3 linked regions of the Xanthobacter dioxanivorans genome follow. The protein of the gene in region 3 binds, or shares a complex with, the protein of the main gene of each other region. Links are inferred from orthologs where the notes say so. Each region holds a gene or a part of one and is shown on either strand. Other genes may lie near its edges. The genes, in order: EZH22_RS05520, EZH22_RS19235 and dnaN.

Region 1 (3,087 bases), 600 kb from region 3 along the record:
CGTACCGATCGGCGCATAGACACGCAGTGCCTGTTCCAAGGAGGCTGCCATGTGGGTCGTCGTCGTCATCGTGCTGAGTGCCCTCGTCAATCCGGAAACGTCCGTCAACCGCGAAAACAGCTATCCCACCGAGGACGCCTGCAAGGCCGCCATCGCCCGGAACATTCCGGCGCGGCTCGATGCCAAGAACAAGGAGGCCTTCGCCCAGGGCTCGCGGCGCTATGTCTGCATGCATGTGCCGGCCGCCGAGGCGCCCAAGGCGGCGCCCGCCGCCACCCCGGCGGCCCCCGCCACCACCAAGCCGCCGCTGCCCGAGGTGCCGAAGGCCAAGTAAGAGCCAAGTCGCCAAGGCCAGATTGCGAGGCCAGGTCGCGAGGCCAGGTCGGGCGTTCGCGACGGGGCTCGACCGCCGCGCAGGCGCGGCCGCGTCATCAACAGGCGTGGCCGGCCCGTCCCGCCAATTCGTCCCCCGCGCCTCGACGCGCGCGCTCGCGATGCTATGTATGGGGGAGGGACGCATCCCCTCACCCCAAGGCTGACCCCAAGGCGGCTTCATGAGCGACGACACGCGCGCGCACCCCGACGACGACGGGCCGGGGCTCGACCTCGGCGGACCGCCGCCGGTGCCGGCCGCGGCGCCCGTCGTCGCGGCCCCGGCTCCGGCCGCCTATCGCGTGCTGGCCCGAAAATACCGGCCGCAGAATTTCACCGACCTCATCGGCCAGGAGGCCATGGTCCGCACCCTGCGGAACGCCTTCTCCTCCGGGCGCATCGCGCAGGCCTACATCCTCACCGGCGTGCGCGGGGTGGGCAAGACCACCACCGCCCGCATCCTCGCCCGCGCGCTCAACTACGAGCCCCAGGAAAACACATCGCCCGGCGGCCCGAGCCTCGACCTGGCGGTGATGGGCAAGCAGTGCCGCGACATCATCGAATCGCGCCATGTGGACGTGATGGAGATGGACGCGGCGTCCAACACCTCCATCAACGACATCCGCGAGATCATCGAGAGCGCCCGCTACCGGCCGGTGATGGCGCGCTACAAGGTCTACATCATCGACGAAGTGCACATGCTCTCCACGGCGGCCTTCAACGGCCTGCTCAAGACGCTGGAGGAGCCGCCGGAGCATGTGAAATTCATCTTCGCCACCACCGAGATCCGCAAGGTTCCGGTCACCGTGCTCTCCCGCTGCCAGCGCTTCGACCTGCGCCGGGTGGAGGCGGGGGTGCTCGCCGCCCATCTCGCCGGCATCTGCGCCAAGGAGGGCGTGACCATCGAGCCGGAGGCCCTCTCCATCGTGGCGCGGGCGGCGGAAGGCTCGGTGCGCGATTCGCTCTCGCTGCTCGACCAGGCCATCGCCCATGGCGGCGGCACCGTCTCGGCGGAAGAGGTGCGGCGCCTGCTCGGCCTCGCCGACAAGGGCCGGGTCATCGATTTGTTCGAGGCGCTGATGAAGGGCGAGATGGCCCGCGCCCTGGCCCAGTTCCGCGACCAGTATGATGCGGGTGCCGACCCGGCGGTGATCCTCACCGACCTCGCCGAATTCACCCACCTCGTCACCCGGCTCAAGATCGTGCCCGACGCCGCCGAGGATGCGGCCCTGGTGGAGGCCGAGCGCGTGCGCGGACTCCAGATGGCGCAGCGCCTGTCCATGCGGGTGCTGGCGCGGGCCTGGCAGATGCTCACCAAGGGCATCGGCGAGGTGCAGCAGGCGCCAAAGCCCGCCCAGGCGGCGGAGATGGCGCTGGTGCGCCTCGCCTACGCCGCCGACCTGCCCACCCCCGACGAGGCGCTGCGCCGGCTGAAGGACCAGCCGGCCGCCGATGCGCCGGCTTCGTCCGCCGCCCCCTCTCCGGCCCCGTCCCCCGCGCCCTCGGGCGGCGGCGGGGGCGCGCGCCTGTCGCTGGCGCCCCGGGCCGTGGCCGAGCCGCGCCCCGCCGCGCGGCCGGCGCCCGTGGTCCTGGCGGAGGCGGGGCCGCGCCTCGCCAGCCTCGCCGACGTGGCGCAGTTCGTCTCCACCAAGCGCGACCTCGCCCTGAAGCACGCCATCGAGACCTCGCTGCGGCCGGTGCACGTGGAGGACGGCCGCATCGAGGTGGCCCTCCTTCCGGGCGCGCCGGCGAGCGTGATCCAGGACCTCTCCCGCAAGCTCTCCGAATGGACCGGCCGGCGCTGGCTGGTCTCCCTCTCCGCGCAGCCGGGCGGCCCCACCCTGGCGGAGGAGAACGAGGCGGTGCGCGCCGAGCGGGAGGAGGGCATCAAGGCCCACCCGCTGGTGGCCGCCGTGCTCGCCCGCTTCCCCGGCGCCGAGGTGGTGGACGTGCGCACCCGCGCCGAGGCTCCCCTCCACGAGGAGGTGCTCGCCCCCTCCGAGGAGGACCTGCTCTCCGGTCCGGGGCTGGACGACGAGCTGGAATACTGATTCGCCACCACGCAGCACGGAGGTTGAAGTCTCATGCGCGACCTGATGGGCATGATGAAGCAGGCCAAGGAGCTCCAGGAGCGCATGCAGCAGATGCAGGCGGAGCTGGAGCAGGTCGAGGTGGAGGGCGCCTCCGGCGGCGGCCTCGTCAGCGTGCGCGTCACCGCCAAGGGCGAGTGCAAGGCGGTGCGCATCGATCCCTCGCTGGCGAAGCCGGAGGAGGTGGAGATCCTGGAGGACCTCCTCGTCGCCGCGCTCGCGGATGCCCGGGTCAAGGCCGAGCGGGTGATGCAGGAGAAGATGCAGTCGCTCACCGGCGGCCTCGCGCTGCCGCCGGGCATGAAGCTGTTCTGACACGACGCCGTTCTGACACGACGTCCCGCCGACACTCGGCCGACACCGCCGATGGTGCCGGGTGTCGGCACCGGTGTCGCCTCCGGTGCCGCCGTTCCTGGGGCGCCCTCCCGCCGGGGGCCGGCGGAGGGGCGGGGGCTCAGGCCGAGCGGCGGAACGCGCCGTCGGCGGTCGCCCCGATCTGGAGATCCTGCGCCAGCTCGGCGAGGGAGGGGCGGGCGATGCGCGCGCCGGTGGGGCTGATCAGGCCGCGCGCCCCGTCCAGCGCCCCGGCGGAAAGATCCAGCGCCAGCAAGCGGTCGCGGTCATA
Region 2 (2,958 bases), 2.4 Mb from region 3 along the record:
GCCTTCAGCTTGCGTGTCACGTCGAGGCCGGAAATCTCCGGCAGTTGGATGTCCATGATGATGAGGTCGGGCCGGTGGGCGCGGGCAAGATCCACCGCCTCCACCCCCGAGCGCGTTTCCACCGTGCGGTAGCCGTGGGCTTCGAGGAGGTCATGGAAGAGCTTCATGTTGAGCTCGTTGTCCTCCACGATCATCACCGTCTTGGCCATCGCGCTTTCTCCTCGGGCGGCGGCCCGGAACCCGCCGGCTTCTAAGGGAGCCCGGAACGTGCTGGAATGGGAGCACAGCTAGAGCTCATTCCTTGCGGAAGCGCAAATGCCCATTCAGGACAAACCGAGAGGCCTCAAGGCGCAGCGCGACGCGGCGCAGGACGTGGCGGTCTCGGCCCTCGCCTTCATCGCCGCCGACGGCGAGCGCCTGGTGCGATTCCTTTCCGAGACCGGCCTGAGCCCCGCCACCCTGCGGGATGCGGCGGCGCGGCGGGACTTCGGCGCCGGCGTCCTCGCCTTCATCCTTTCCGATGAGCCGATGCTGCTCGCCTTCGCCGCCGAGCAGGGGCTCGACCCCAGGCATGTGGCCGGCGCCCACGATATCCTCGCCCCGCACGCGGACCCCGACGCCACGGTGCGCCGCCCCATGTAGCGCCTCGTGCACGGAGCGCCGCCCGTGACCTTCGCCCCCGGCTTCTGCCGCGACTGCCTCGCCGACGTGCCCCACGGCGCGCGCTGCCCGGCCTGCGGCGGTCCGCGCATCGTGCGCCACCCGGCGCTGCATCGGCTCGCCATCGCGCACGTGGATTGCGATGCCTTCTTCGCCGCAGTGGAAAAGCGCGACGACCCGAGCCTCGCCGACGTGCCGCTGATCATCGGCGGCGGCAAGCGCGGCGTGGTCTCCACCGCCTGCTACATCGCCCGCATCCATGGGGTGCGCTCGGCGATGCCCATGTTCAAGGCGCTGGCCCTGTGCCCCGAGGCCGTGGTGGTGAAGCCGAACATGGAGAAGTACAGGACGGTGGGCCGGCAGGTGCGCGCGCTCATGCAGCAGCTCACCCCGCTGGTGGAGCCGCTCTCCATCGACGAGGCCTTCCTCGATCTCTCCGGCACCGATGCGCTGCACGGGGCGAGCCCCGCCCGCACCCTCGCCCGCTTTGCCCGGCGGGTGGAGCAGGACATCGGCATCACGATCTCGGTGGGGCTCGCCGCCAACAAGTTCATGGCCAAGATCGCCTCCGACCTCGACAAGCCGCGCGGCTTCTCGGTCCTCGGGCAGGAAGAGGCGGCCGCCTTCCTCGCCCCGCGCCCGGTCACCTTCATCTGGGGCGTGGGCGCGGCCTTCGGGGCGAAGCTGGCGCGGGACGGCTTCCACCACATTGCCGACCTCCAGCGCGCCGATCCGGCGGACCTCGCCCGGCGCTACGGCGCCGAGGGACTGCGCCTGTCGCGCCTTGCCTTCGGCATCGATGCCCGCAAGGTGGAGCCGGAGCGGGAGGCGAAAAGCGTCTCCGCCGAGACCACCTTTGACAAGGACATCGGCGCCCCGCGCCCGCTGGAGCAGACGCTCTACGCCCTCGCCGAGGAAGTCAGCGACCGCCTGAAGCGCGCCGGGATCGCCGGCAGGTCGGTGACGCTGAAGCTGAAGACAGCCGACTTTCGCCTGCGCACCCGCTCGCGCACGCTGGAGGCCCCCACCTGTCTCGCCGCACGGATTCACGGGGTCGCCCACGATCTGCTGGCAAAGGAAACAGACGGCACCTTGTTCCGCCTCATCGGCGTCGGGGTTTCGGACCTCGGCCCCATCTCCGAGGCCGATCCGGCGGACCTCGTCGACACGACGACGCAGCGCCTCAAGGCCGCCGAGAGCGCCATGGACGAGCTGCGCGCCAAGTTCGGGCGCAGCGCAGTTTCCCGCGGCATCCTCATCGACGCGACCACGGATCGGCGCAAGCGGCGGTGACGCCCGAACGCGCGCCGCGCCTTCCTCCCCGCCCCTCCCGGCGGCCAGAGCATCCTCATGCGGAACCGACGCCGGTTCGGCTAAGGAAAATGCGTCAAACCAAAGACTTGGAACAGTTTCGCGATTCCAAGAACCGCGAAACTGTTCTAGAGCGTCCTCTCGCTCGAACCATGCCAGGAAAGCGGCCGCGCCGCCCATGTCCTTGTTCTTCCTTCTTTCCCGCGCCCTTGCCACCCTCGGCCGCTGGAGCGCGCCGGCGGTGGCGGCGAGCGTCTTCATCGGCCTCGCCTTGCCGCCGCTCGCGGCGGTGGCGAAGCCGCTCATCGTCGCGACCATCCTGGCCTTGCTCACCCTCGCCTTCCTGCGCACCGACCTTTCCGGCACGTTCAGCGCGCGGCGCACGGGCGTCGCGCTCCTCGCCGTCGCATGGAGCATGCTCGCTCTGCCGCTGGCGCTGGGGGCCGTCACTTCGGCCATGGGCGAGCCCTCGGGCGTCACGCTCGCGCTGCTGATGCAGGCCTGCGCCCCGCCGATCATGTCCGCCCCCGCCTTCGCGCTGCTGCTGGGGCTTGATCCCCGCCTCGTGCTGGCGGTGATGGTGGGCGCCATGGTGCTGACGCCCCTCTCGGCACCGCTGCTGGTCGCGCATTTCTCCCACGGCGCCCTCCAGCTCGACGCGCTGGGGCTGGCGGTGCGCCTCGGGGCGGTGCTCGGCGGCACCGCGGCGGCGGGGCTTGCCTTGCGCGCCTTTGCCACCCCCGGGCGCGTCGCCCTGTGGCGCGCCCATCTCGACGGCCTGAACGTGCTGCTGCTGGCCCTGCTCGCGGTGGGGCTGATGGACGGGGTGACGGCGTGGTTCATCGCCGATCCAGGTTTCGTGGCGGGGCTCCTCGCGGTGGCGTTCGCCCTGTCCCTTGGCGCTCTCGGGGTGACGGCGCTGCTGTTCCGGCGGATCGGGGCCGGCGACGCGCTGATGGTGGGGTTCGCCGCCGGGCATCGCAACAT
Region 3 (3,097 bases):
GGCCGCCACCAGGCGCGCATGGGACAGGGTCAGTCCGATGAGCAGGGATTTCTGCTCCCCGGTGGAGCAGCGCGCAGCCGGCAGGCGCTTCTCGCCGTGGCTCACCGCGAGGTCGGTGAGGTGCGGCCCCGCCAGCGTGCGCCCGGCCGCCTTGTCGCGCGGGCGGCCCTCGCGCAGGACGGCGCGGTAGCGGTCCTCCACCTCCAGCGCCGGACAGGCGGCGATGAGCCGCTCCACCTCCCCGTCCAGGGCCAGCTCGGCGAAGGGAAAGGGGGAGGCCTCGTCGCGATGGGCGGCGATCTCGGCGCCGAGCCGCCCCACGGTTTCCAGCCGCGCGGCGGCCACCGCCACGGCGAGCTCGGCCACCTCGTGCTCCACCGCGTCGAGGAAGCGGGCGGAGCCGTTCTCCTCCAGCAGCCGGTTGCGCGAGCGCAAGGCGCGTTCGAGCCCGTTCACCCGCGTGCCGTGGGCGCCGTCCACCGCCAGCACCAGGCGGTCGAGATAGCGCCGGCGGTCGCCGGGCGGGCCGAGGAACAGGCCGTCCATCTCCGGCGTCAGCCAGAGCACCTTGAGATGGTCGAGGAAGGCATTGGCGGAGGGGACGGGCTCGCCGTCGATGCGGCAGCGCCGCTGCCCGCCATCCTGGGCCGGGTCGAAGCCGGTGCCCAGCCGCGCCTCGCCCAGGGCGCCGTCCACAAGGGCGGACACCGCCCAGGCGGCGCCGGGGCCGGTCTCGCCGGTGGGGTCCGATGCCCGGCGGCCCACGTCGCCGAGCTGGGCACGCCGGAGCCCGCGGCCGGGGGAGAGGAAGGAGAGGGCTTCGAGGATGTTGGTCTTGCCGGCCCCGTTCGGCCCGGTGAGCACCACCGGCCCGTCGCCCGCGCCCAGCTGCGCCGCCGCGTAGGAGCGGAAGCCGGTGAGGGTGAGCTTGACGATGGCGGCGCGGGGCATGCGGGCGGACGGGCTCGGGCCGGATTCTGGATGCGCGGCCTCGCCCTGCCCCCGCAACGCCTCACACCCGCATGGGCATGAGCACGTAGAGCGCGTCGGTCTTGGTGGAATCGCGCACCAGGGTCGGCGAGCCGGGATCGGCGAGCTTCAGCTCCGCCGTGTCGCCTTCGAGCTGCGAGGTGATGTCCAGCAGATAGCGGGAGTTGAAGCCGATATCGAGGGGCTCGGCGGCATAGTCCACCTCCAGCTCCTCGGTGGCGCTGCCCGAATCGGGATTGGTGACGGAGAGCGTCATCTTGCCGTCGGCCAGCGAAAGCTTGACCGCCCGGCCGCGCTCGCTCGACACCGTGGAGACGCGGTCCACCGCGGCGGCGAACTCGTCCTTGTCGACGATGAGGGTCTTGTCGTTGCCCTGCGGGATCACCCGGCCATAGTCGGGGAAGGTGCCGTCGATGAGCTTGGAGGTGAGCACGATGCCGCCCACCTGCACCCGGATCTTGGTGGTGGAGAGGGAGATGGTGACCTCCGCCTCCTTGTCCTCCAGCAGCTTCTGGATCTCGGCCACGGTCTTGCGCGGGACGATGACGCCGGGCAGGCCCTGGGCCCCGGCCGGGGCTTCCAGCTCCGCCTGGGCGAGGCGGTGGCCGTCGGTGGCCACCGCGCGCAGCATGGGCTTGCCGGCGGCGCCGTCGGTCACGTGCAGGTAGATGCCGTTGAGGTAATAGCGCGTCTCCTCGGTGGAGATGGCGAACTGGGTCTTGTCCACCAGGCGCCGGAAGTCCGCGCCCTTCACCTTGAAGGTGTGGGAGAATTCGCCCGCCGCCAGGTCCGGGAAATCGGCCTCGGGCAGGGTCTGGAGGGAGAAGCGGGCGCGGGAGGCGCGCACCGTGAGCGTGCCGCGCTCGCCGCCGGCCTCCAGCTGCACCTGCGCGCCCTCGGGGAGCTTGCGCACGATGTCGTAGAGCACGTGGGCGGGCACGGTGGTGGCGCCCGCCTGCCCGACTTCCGCCGGCACGCTCTCCACCACCTCGAGATCGAGGTCGGTGGCCTTCAGCTCCAGCCCGTTCTTGCCGGCCTTGATCAGCACGTTGGCCAGGATCGGGATGGTGTTGCGCCGCTCCACGACACGGTGCACGTGGCTGAGCGATTTGAGAAGCTCGGCGCGCTCGACGGTGACCTTCATGGTCCTGGCCCGTTCACTCTTCGCTCGGAGCCGGACCCGCGCGGGCAGATGCTTTGCACCGCCGGGGTCCGCCTCGACATTCGGGAATGGAGAACGTTGCTCGCCCGACCGCCGTCGCGGCCAGACGGAACGTGCTCCAGGGTGGCAGCCACGCGGCGACGCAAGCATTGCCGCGCAGGGCGCCCGCACGGGCGGGCACCGGGCCGCAGACATTGCCGTTCAAGCCGCGCCAAGGCAAGGGTCGGATGCGATTTTAGAAACAACATGCGCCGCGCAGGGGGGCGGCGCGGTTGAAAACCGGGCTCAGGGCTCGAGCACGAGCCGCTTCAGCACCTCGATCTCCTCGGCCAGCGCCCGGTCGGTGGCGACGAGGCCGTCGATCTTGCGCACCGCGTGCAGCACGGTGGTGTGGTCGCGGCCGCCGAAGCGCCGGCCGATCTCCGGCAGCGAGCGCAGGGTGAGGGTCTTGGCCAGGTACATGGCGATCTGGCGCGGCTTCACCACGGTCGCGGTGCGCCGCTGGGAGAGCAGGTCGGCGCGGGTGACGTTGTAGTGTTTGGCCACCACGCGCAGGATGTCGTCCACCCGCACGCGCTTGGGATCGGTGGGGCGGATGAGGTCCTTGACCGCATTCTCCGCCATCTCCAGCGTCACCGGCTCGCCGGTGAGCTGGTTGAACGCCAGCAGCTTGTTGAGCGCGCCGTCGAGGTCGCGCCCGCTCTGGCCGACGCAGCGGGCGAGGAATTCGAGCACCGGTGCGGGCACGGCGAAGCTGCGGTGCTGCTCGGTGAGTGCCTGGTAGCGCGATTTCAGGATCTCCAGGCGCAGGTCCTCCTCCAGCGCGCCGAGCTCCACCACGAGGCCGCCGGCAAGGCGCGAGCGCACGCGCTCGTCGAGGTGCTCGAGCTCGCCGGGCATGCAGTCCGCGGCCACCACCACCTGCCGCCCGCCATCCAGCAAGGC

Evidence for each region.
Region 1: the proteins of dnaN (region 3) and EZH22_RS05520 are in contact, whole or in part, in a cryo-EM structure (PDB 8GIZ), measured with the Escherichia coli proteins. The link is inferred for Xanthobacter dioxanivorans from one-to-one orthologs.
Region 2: the proteins of dnaN (region 3) and EZH22_RS19235 are in contact, whole or in part, in a solved structure (PDB 1OK7), measured with the Escherichia coli proteins. The link is inferred for Xanthobacter dioxanivorans from one-to-one orthologs.

What each region holds. Positions count from the first base shown.
Region 1 is NZ_CP063362.1:1,155,503-1,158,589, reverse strand. What follows is about bases 51-2,988. They hold EZH22_RS05520 (DNA polymerase III subunit gamma/tau), read left to right. Parts: upstream 51-554; coding sequence 555-2,423; downstream 2,424-2,988. Other genes in these bases: EZH22_RS05510 (GNAT family N-acetyltransferase), read right to left, coding at 2,917-2,988; EZH22_RS05515 (YbaB/EbfC family nucleoid-associated protein), read left to right, coding at 2,457-2,777; EZH22_RS05525 (hypothetical protein), read left to right, coding at 51-334. Outside these bases: more of EZH22_RS05525, read left to right, coding at 50-50; more of EZH22_RS05510, read right to left, coding at 2,989-3,087. UniProt on the Escherichia coli protein: Part of the beta sliding clamp loading complex, which hydrolyzes ATP to load the beta clamp onto primed DNA to form the DNA replication pre-initiation complex.
Region 2 is NZ_CP063362.1:4,125,028-4,127,985, reverse strand. What follows is about bases 1-2,809. They hold EZH22_RS19235 (DNA polymerase IV), read left to right. Parts: upstream 1-666; coding sequence 667-1,953; downstream 1,954-2,809. Other genes in these bases: EZH22_RS19230 (Na+-dependent transporter), read left to right, coding at 2,150-2,809; EZH22_RS19240 (DUF3572 domain-containing protein), read left to right, coding at 316-642; EZH22_RS19245 (response regulator), read right to left, coding at 1-209. Outside these bases: more of EZH22_RS19230, read left to right, coding at 2,810-2,958. UniProt on the Escherichia coli protein: Poorly processive, error-prone DNA polymerase involved in translesion repair and untargeted mutagenesis. Copies undamaged DNA at stalled replication forks, which arise in vivo from mismatched or misaligned primer ends.
Region 3 is NZ_CP063362.1:1,751,881-1,754,977, forward strand. The notes cover bases 74-3,021. They hold dnaN (DNA polymerase III subunit beta), read right to left. Parts: upstream 2,135-3,021; coding sequence 1,013-2,134; downstream 74-1,012. Other genes in these bases: recF (DNA replication/repair protein RecF), read right to left, coding at 74-951; dnaA (chromosomal replication initiator protein DnaA), read right to left, coding at 2,438-3,021. Also shown: more of recF, read right to left, coding at 1-73; more of dnaA, read right to left, coding at 3,022-3,097. UniProt on the Escherichia coli protein: Confers DNA tethering and processivity to DNA polymerases and other proteins. Acts as a clamp, forming a ring around DNA (a reaction catalyzed by the clamp-loading complex) which diffuses in an ATP-independent manner freely and bidirectionally along dsDNA.